Regions from separate parts of the Paenibacillus sp. 1182 genome, predicted to be linked through region 1. Evidence: riboswitches for the same ligand, from Rfam matches in the RefSeq annotation. Region 1 holds a riboswitch; the other holds the start of a gene.
What was found. A riboswitch is a leader RNA that binds a small molecule or an ion and turns the genes downstream of it on or off. The one in region 1 is predicted to bind ZMP and ZTP.
Positions count from the first base shown of each region.

Region 2: linked by a shared signal. The riboswitch ahead of JOD82_RS22995 (bifunctional 5,10-methylenetetrahydrofolate dehydrogenase/5,10-methenyltetrahydrofolate cyclohydrolase) and the one ahead of JOD82_RS04885 (TIGR01440 family protein) in region 1 are both predicted to bind ZMP and ZTP.

Region 1 is NZ_JAFICR010000002.1:396,130-400,237, forward strand. Features, by position in the region: gene JOD82_RS04870 (L-threonylcarbamoyladenylate synthase) at 1-246, shown strand, start outside; gene JOD82_RS04875 (manganese efflux pump MntP) at 389-949, shown strand; gene JOD82_RS04880 (low molecular weight protein arginine phosphatase) at 1,053-1,637, shown strand; ZMP/ZTP riboswitch at 1,716-1,797, shown strand; gene JOD82_RS04885 (TIGR01440 family protein) at 2,018-2,605, shown strand; gene JOD82_RS04890 (serine hydroxymethyltransferase) at 2,726-3,976, shown strand.
Region 2 is NZ_JAFICR010000013.1:75,753-79,860, reverse strand. Features, by position in the region: gene JOD82_RS23005 (sensor histidine kinase) at 1-696, opposite strand, end outside; gene desA (Delta(5) desaturase DesA) at 765-1,826, opposite strand; ZMP/ZTP riboswitch at 2,040-2,124, shown strand; gene JOD82_RS22995 (bifunctional 5,10-methylenetetrahydrofolate dehydrogenase/5,10-methenyltetrahydrofolate cyclohydrolase) at 2,238-3,104, shown strand; gene JOD82_RS22990 (cyclodeaminase/cyclohydrolase family protein) at 3,101-3,736, shown strand; gene JOD82_RS22985 (stalk domain-containing protein) at 3,950-4,108, shown strand, end outside.

The DNA of each region.
Region 1 (4,108 bases):
GGGGAGCGCACGGCAGTGCTCGCGTTCGACGAGCATGCCGCCGGCTACGCCGGAGAACGCGTCTACACGCTAGGCAAGCTGGACGCGCTCCATGAGGCGGCGCAGCGCCTGTACGGCGTGCTGCGCCGCTGCGACGAGGACGGCGTCACCTACATTTTGTCGGAATCCTGTCCGCCGAAAGGATTGGGAGACGCCGTCATGAACCGCCTGCTTAAAGCGGCAGGTCACCGAATCGTCCGCTTGTAGCTTCTGTCGAATCAGAGCCTCTTATATTAAATTTTCCTCCCTCCTCGTCTCGGTATTGGGTACTTTCAGTACATGCTTGTACTGATTTGCCCCTTGTCCGCATAACGTGTACAAGAACAGACGGATAATGGAGGGATGGAGTATGCTGGCAGCCTCTGCCCATGCCGGGCAGGTTGTAACGATTCTGATCATGGCGGTAGCGCTAGGAATGGATGCGTTATCGCTGGGCGTAGGGATCGGCATGAAGGGGATACGCCTGCGAGACGTGCTGCGCATCAGTACTGTCATTGGCTTTTTTCATATTCTGATGCCATTACTGGGAATGTTCACAGGCCATTATATGAGTTCTTTATTAGGTCATGTGACGGCCTACTTCGCAGGGGGTCTACTCATCCTTTTGGGCGGGCATATGGTGTATAATTCCTTTAAAGGGGACGGCGTACAGGTATTGGATCATCGTTCGCCTTTAGGCCTTTTGCTGTTTGCACTTGGGGTGAGCGTTGACTCATTTTCTGTAGGAGTGTCACTAGGTATGTTCCAGAGTGATCTGGTGCTGTCCGTTCTGGCGTTTGGTTTTTGCGGGGGAGCAATGGCGATGCTGGGCCTGCTGCTGGGTCGCAAGGTCAGCCGTAATCTAGGAGATTATGGGGAAGCAGTGGGTGGTGCCATTTTGTTGGCATTCGGCTTTATGTTTATGTTTTGATTTTAGCGTAGACAGTGTAAAATAAGTGCAGGGTTAAAGTAAGGGATTAGGATTATAGTAATCCTCTGTTTATATATTTTTTAACATACGGGGGGTGAAAACGTTGAAGAATATCTTATTTGTATGCACAGGGAATACCTGTCGTAGTCCAATGGCTGAAGGGATGCTGCGTAAGTTGGCTGCTGAGCATGGACTAGAACTGGAAGTGCGTTCTGCGGGAGTGGCAGCGATGGAAGGCACGCCGATATCCCGACATGCAGAGGCGGTTCTACGTGATCACGATATATCCGATCAGATCACTTCAACCCCTTTGAGCGACGGGCTTGCCGGGTGGGCACATCTGATCTTAACCTTGACGCAAGGGCATAAACAGCACGTAATTCAGCGCTTTCCCCAAACGGCGGGCAAAGTATTTACGCTTAAGGAATATGTGGAGAACCGGGATGCGGTGTTGAATGATGTACAGGAGTTGGATGGTTTATATGCTTCACAGCAGTTGATGGCTTCACTCGGACAAGAGCTATCGGCGCAGGAGCGTGAACGAATGATTGAATTACACCAACGGATTCCGGGCTTTGATATTTCAGATCCGTTTGGCGGTTCGCGAGAAGACTACGATGTCACAGCTGCAGAAATCCGTACGGCGCTGCACAAGCTGCTGGACAAGCTAAAGGCTTCTTCCGAATAAAATTGGTATTACTCATCTGTTTTGTACGGAATCTGTTGATTTTCGGCGGCTAATCCGTTAAGATAAGGTGGAAAAATGAGAATCCGATGTAACTGGCGACAAAAGTGGGATTAACCACGATGGAGCATCGGATATACGGCCGGTCGCCTGGGCAAAAGAGCAATTCCACATAGGTGTGGACTGCTCTTTTTTTCATATACAAGTTGAGCCAGATTGTTAGCTGAGAGTTGATTCCTTTAAAGGTTCTTCCATTTTTTCTGCTCGAAATCTGAAACATCGGCTATAATATAGTCAGATTGTGATCAGGAGAGAGTGTGTTGAACTTGGGGCATGAGACCGTGCCTAGTCTCTGAGAGACTGTTCAACCAAAGGAGGTTCCAATAGTGGGACAATTGGATCATGAGATTTCGCTGGAAGCACAGACCACTTCTGTTGTGCGGGAAATCGCAGAAGCAGCCAGTCTCAAGGCTGGCCGCCTGCTGGTTATTGGTGTTAGCACAAGTGAAGTGGCTGGAAGTCGGATTGGTACGGCGGGAGCGCTCGATGTGGCTCAGCAACTGTTGTCTGGAGTAGAGTCCGTTCGCAGGGAGTATGGCTTTGATGTGGCGTTTCAATGCTGTGAGCATTTAAACCGAGCGCTGGTCGTTGAACGGGCTGTGCTGGAGCGACTGGGACTGACGGAGGTTGCAGCTGTTCCTGTTCGTACAGCAGGAGGCTCTATGGCCACCGTCGCCTATCGTTCTATGAGTGACGCGTGTTTGGCGGCGAACGTGCAGGCCCATGCCGGGATAGACATCGGCGAAACGCTGATTGGCATGCATCTGCGACCCATTGCTGTTCCATTTCGCCCAAGTCTTCGCTGGATTGGCGAAGCACGTGTGACAGCGGCATTCACCCGTCCTCCACTTATTGGTGGACAACGGGCAGTGTATAGTCTGGAGCAAGAAGTCGGCGGAAACTGCGATTAGCATTTGGCATGGCGGCATGTTTGTACTAATCTTTTTTGCATTGATGATGAGGTACCCAACAGAGGAGCAGGCGTTTGCTTGTATACCCAACAATTGACTATGGAGAGGGAGTAATCAATCATGATGGAACACCTGCGTAAAAGTGACCCGGCAGTGATGGAAGCAATGGGACTTGAACTGAAACGACAACGCCACAATATCGAGCTAATCGCATCCGAGAACATTGTCAGTGAAGCAGTAATGGAAGCCATGGGCTCCGTGCTGACGAATAAATATGCTGAAGGTTATCCGAACAAACGCTACTATGGTGGCTGTGAGCATGTAGATATCGTTGAAGACATCGCACGTGACCGCGCAAAAGAATTGTTCGGCGCCGAGCATGCTAACGTGCAGCCTCACTCTGGAGCACAAGCCAACATGGCGGTGTATCTGGCAGCTCTCAAACCTGGAGATACTGTACTGGGTATGAATCTGGCGCATGGTGGCCATTTAACACACGGAAGTCCGGTTAACGCTTCCGGCTTGTTGTATAACTTTGCTGCTTACGGTGTACGCGAAGACAACTTCCGCATCGACTACGATGAAGTGCGCAAGGCAGCCTTTAAGCACCGCCCTCGTCTGATTGTAGCTGGCGCGAGTGCATATCCGCGTACTATTGATTTTGAAGCATTTGCTTCCATTGCCAATGATGTAGGTGCTCTGTTCATGGTGGATATGGCACATATCGCAGGTCTCGTGGCAGCGGGAATTCACCCAAGTCCAGTTCCGCATGCCCAATTTGTAACAACAACAACACACAAAACGCTGCGTGGTCCGCGCGGGGGTCTGATTCTGACTCGCAAAGCATGGGCGCAAGCGATTGATAAAGCTATTTTCCCTGGTACTCAAGGGGGGCCACTGATGCATGTGATCGCGTCCAAAGCGGTTGCTTTGGGTGAAGCGCTCCAGCCATCGTTCAAAACCTATGCGCAAAACGTAGTTCGCAACGCACAGGTGCTGGCTGAAACACTGTTGGCTGAAGGGATTAACATTGTATCCGGTGGTACGGATAACCATCTGATGCTGTTGGATACGCGCAATTTGAATATCACAGGTAAAGAAGCAGAGCATGTATTGGATTCGGTGGGCATCACGGTCAATAAAAATGCGATTCCTTTTGACCCGACCAGTCCATTCGTAACAAGCGGAATTCGTATTGGTACACCTGCTGCAACATCTCGTGGTATGGATGAAGAGGCTATGGTCAAAATCGGTAAAATCATTGCCGAAACCCTTAAAAACCCGAAAGATGATACTGTATTGTCCAAAGCAAGCCAAGCGGTTGGCGAGTTGACAGACAAGTTCCCGATTTATCCAGGAACTCAATACTAATTCATCGACATTCATAATTTTTATGTTATAGGCTGTTTTCCTTCCGTAAGCCGGAGGAGAACAGTCTTTTTTTGCTTCCGAACGACTCGAAACATACATTTTTGGGTAATAAGCGATTACAGTAAGGGTTTA
Region 2 (4,108 bases), on a different contig from region 1:
CTCTTTTAACGCGCTTCTTGCCGTGAGACGAACATCGTTAATTTCGACATGCGCCCGCTCCGGGTACTGATCCATCAGTTTGCCCGCCAAATCGCTCTTCAGCCCAATGAGTGACAACTTCTGACCTAAGGTATCGTGCAGGTCACGCGCAATTCTTTGCCGTTCCTCCAGCTTAATCAATTCCGATATTTTCTTATTGGCATCCTCCAATTGGACTTGGAGCCGATCGCTTTTGTTGCGATTAAAATTCGTAATCGGAAGGAGAATCACACCGATCAGATTAAGCAGGATAAAAGGAATCTGTTTAATAAAAACGGGATTCTGAGAAACAAAACCATAATTGATCAATCCAATCGTAATAACCATTAAAATAATATACAGCGTCGTAAATGCAGCCTTACTTTTAATATTACCGATCAAATAGGCGATAAATATGGAAAAGTACATATAGCTGAACAGCAGTGTCATGGTAATCGATATGGCAATCTGTACACTGGTCCAAAAGTATATGAGCCAGCCTTTTGAGACAAAAGCCAGTACATAACATGCAAAGAATACCAAAATAATAGCAGTACCCAAAATAATATGACCTGTAGATGAAGAGCTAAAGTAGTAAAAGGGCAGGATGTAAAAGACGACCCAAACATAAGGGCTAAGCCCTGTATTTCTTTGGAAGATCTGATACCATTTTTGCATCCTGCCCACCCTCTTCTACTTCACATGACTTATATTCCTTATCTTATCATACCAGGTTTTGTTCAACGTTATTTTCTTTCTGTGCCTACAACAGGTGTAGGCATGGGTTTCGTAACTGCTACACGTTTGCTGAGGAGCGGCTTCACTTGTTTAAAGGTCAAAAAGGTTTTCGTATTTTCATCCCAAAGTCGGAACTTCAACGATTGCAGACTGCTACTCACTGTGATCGTGGTCGCCTTTTGAAGTAACGGTGTCGCTTCATGTGCTTTTTCCAAATTATAATTTGGAACTTTGGGACTCAGGTGATGAACGTGATGAAATCCGATATTGCCCGTAATCCATTGCAATACTTTAGGAAGCTTGTAGTAAGAACTGCCTTCTACGGCTGCATTAATATAACTCCACTCTTCATCGTGCTCAAAATACGAATCCTCAAATTGATGTTGTACATAGAACAACCAGATTCCCAACATACCGGATACAAAAAAGATAGGTGCCTGTACGAGAAGGAAGGCCTGCCATCCAATAGCCCAGCACAACAGTGCATACAATGCAACGATGGATATATTCGTCACATGAGTGTTCATTTTTTCCTTGCGTTTGGCTGTCTTGATATTAAAGCGATAGGAAATCAAAAAAGTATAGATCGGACCTAGTCCGAACATAACCCAAGGATTTCGGTATATGCGATAGGCCAACCGTGTCCATGTGGAAGCCTCTGTGTACTCTTCTACCGTAAGCACCCACATGTCACCTGTGCCTCTTTTATCCAGATTACTGCTGGTTGCATGGTGGATCGCGTGACTATTTTTCCATTGGTGATAAGGGCAGAGCGTAATAATACCTGTAATCGTTCCCACAATGTCGTTCAGCTTGCGGCTTTTGAAGAAGGATTGATGACCACAATCATGAAAAATAATAAACGTCCGTACCACAAACCCCGATGCAACAATGGCAATGGGAAGCGTCAGCCAGTACGAAACCGACAGGCTAAGATAAGCAGCATACCACAATAGGATCAGTGGACCCAAAGTATTGATAAGTTGCAGAACGCTGGATTTCGTGTTTATTTTCTCGTAGGGAGCCATATTTTTTTTCAATTGGGCTAATGGGAGTTGTGTCATACTCATTATGATCCTCCTTAAAGATGACGCCTATACCTTGATCCTGTTAGGCGTACATGTTGATCTAATCTCAGTATAAGGAGAACGCTCTAGGCGCTGTAGTCATAAACGTCAGTTCGTGTATATGACATTTGTCATATAGACAAGTAACATAACCCGTTTTCCAAATGTTCGCGGGTTTCTTTTCTGATGATTGTTTGTTAAAATATAAGGTATAATAACGCTGTATGTGACTGGCGAAGTCAGTGGAATGAACCACGAGGGAGCATACAAAAAAAGCGTACCGTTCGCCTGGGAGAAGTATTTGCAGAGGATTCGTCTGTCTTGACGACCTTGTGCAAATACTTTTTTTCGTTTTACAAGACCATGACACCCTGTTGATTCCATTATGCAATAAATTCAGAGGAGGCTCGGACTATGGCTATTATCATGAAATCCAAAGAAGCAGCTGAGCAAGTATATGCAACGATCCGTTCACAGGTAGAAGAAATGAAGCAGCAAGGACACCGTCCCCATCTGGCAACCCTATTGGTAGAAGGTGATCCGGCATCTGCATACTATGCACGGACCAAGCAAAAAATAGCGGAGAAGCTGGGCATCTCATTTCATCTCCATACGTTTGATCGTCATGTTAGCGAAACCGAGCTACTGCACCTGATCGGCAGTCTGAACGATGCATCCCATGTACATGGCATTATGCTGGAACTGCCGCTTCCCCAACATCTTTCCGCCTCCGTTATTAAACAATCCATTGCCCCCTACAAGGATATTGATGGGATTACACCCGATAACAAGCTGGCTACTGTAACAGGTGACGCCGGACTATATCCCGCAACACCTCAAGCCTGTATCGAGCTGCTCAAGCATTACGGTCACACATTGGCAGGCAAAAATGTCACGCTCGTGGGCATCGGACAGACAGTGGGACTTCCCCTTTTCCACATGTTGCAAAGAGAAAACGCCACCGTTACCGCCTGTCATGCAGGTACGCGTGATATTGCAGAGCATCTGAGCCATGCAGACATTGCCTTCGTGGCAGTCGGATGCCCTGATGTGATTACGCAAGATATGGTTCATCCCGGTCTGATTTTGGTAGATGCGGGAATTAATGAGACGCTAGAGGGAAAAATAGTGGGAGATGCCGCTTTAGACGTGGGGGAAAAAGTACATGCTATTTCTCCGGTTCCCGGCGGTGTTGGCACCTTAACGACTGCGATTTTGTACAAAAATTTGCTTAAAGCGATACATCTGCAACACTACTCCAGAGAGGTGGTTTACTCATGAGTGAACTGTCGTGGAATCATTCCATCGGACATTTTCTGAAAGAGGCTGCAAGTGCAGCTCCTACCCCTGGCGGAGGAAGTGTATCCGCACTGGCTGCGGCACTAGGCGCGGCTATGACCTCCATGACCGCCAACCTTTCACAAGGAGAAAAATACGCGCACATCCATGAACAAATCACGGACGTCATTAGCAGCATGGAAAGATTGTCTACACATTGTGAGGAATTAATGGTCGCAGACATCCAATCCTTTGAACAGTATATGACTGCCCTGCGTTTGCCCAAGGAAACAGACGAAGAAAAGCGCTATCGTACCCATTCCTTACAGACAGCGGTGATCGCTGCCATTGAGGTACCCATGCGCCTGCTGGAAGTATGCCGAGACGGATTGTCGCAAGCCTATAACATTGTGGAAGTGTCCAATAAAAATGTGATTTCGGATCTTGGCATCGGCGCGATCCTGTTCGAAGCCGCCGCTCAATCTGCCCTGCTTACCGTCGACATTAACCTTGCTTCGCTGAAAGATTTGGATGTCAAACAATCCTACGAAGCTAAAACAGCCGCACTCCTCCGTGAAATCGGACAAATCAAAGAACAAACCTTATTGATGGTGCGCAGCCGAATAACGGGCTGACCATTGGAAGAACCCGTCCCAAGTCATATTCTGCTTCCATGCTCAAAAATAGCCTCTCAAACCCGCCTCTGCTCGTGGGTTTGGAGGCTATTTTATTGGAATCCAACGATTTGTGGAAAACTTTTCTATATATTCTTCGTCTATTGATAAGGAGATATTCCCCAAGGCGTTATTTAACCTTATATACATTGATGAAGAAATGAGGAAAAACGCATGAAAAGACGTACTCTGTTAATCAGTATGATCGCGCTGTTATTGTTCAGCTCCAGTGCATGGGCGGCCGGTGATGAATCGGCGTCCCGTATTCGTTCATATGATTCCGGGAGTCTGATTCAATCCGATGGAAGCTTGTGGTTATGGGGCTATAATCAA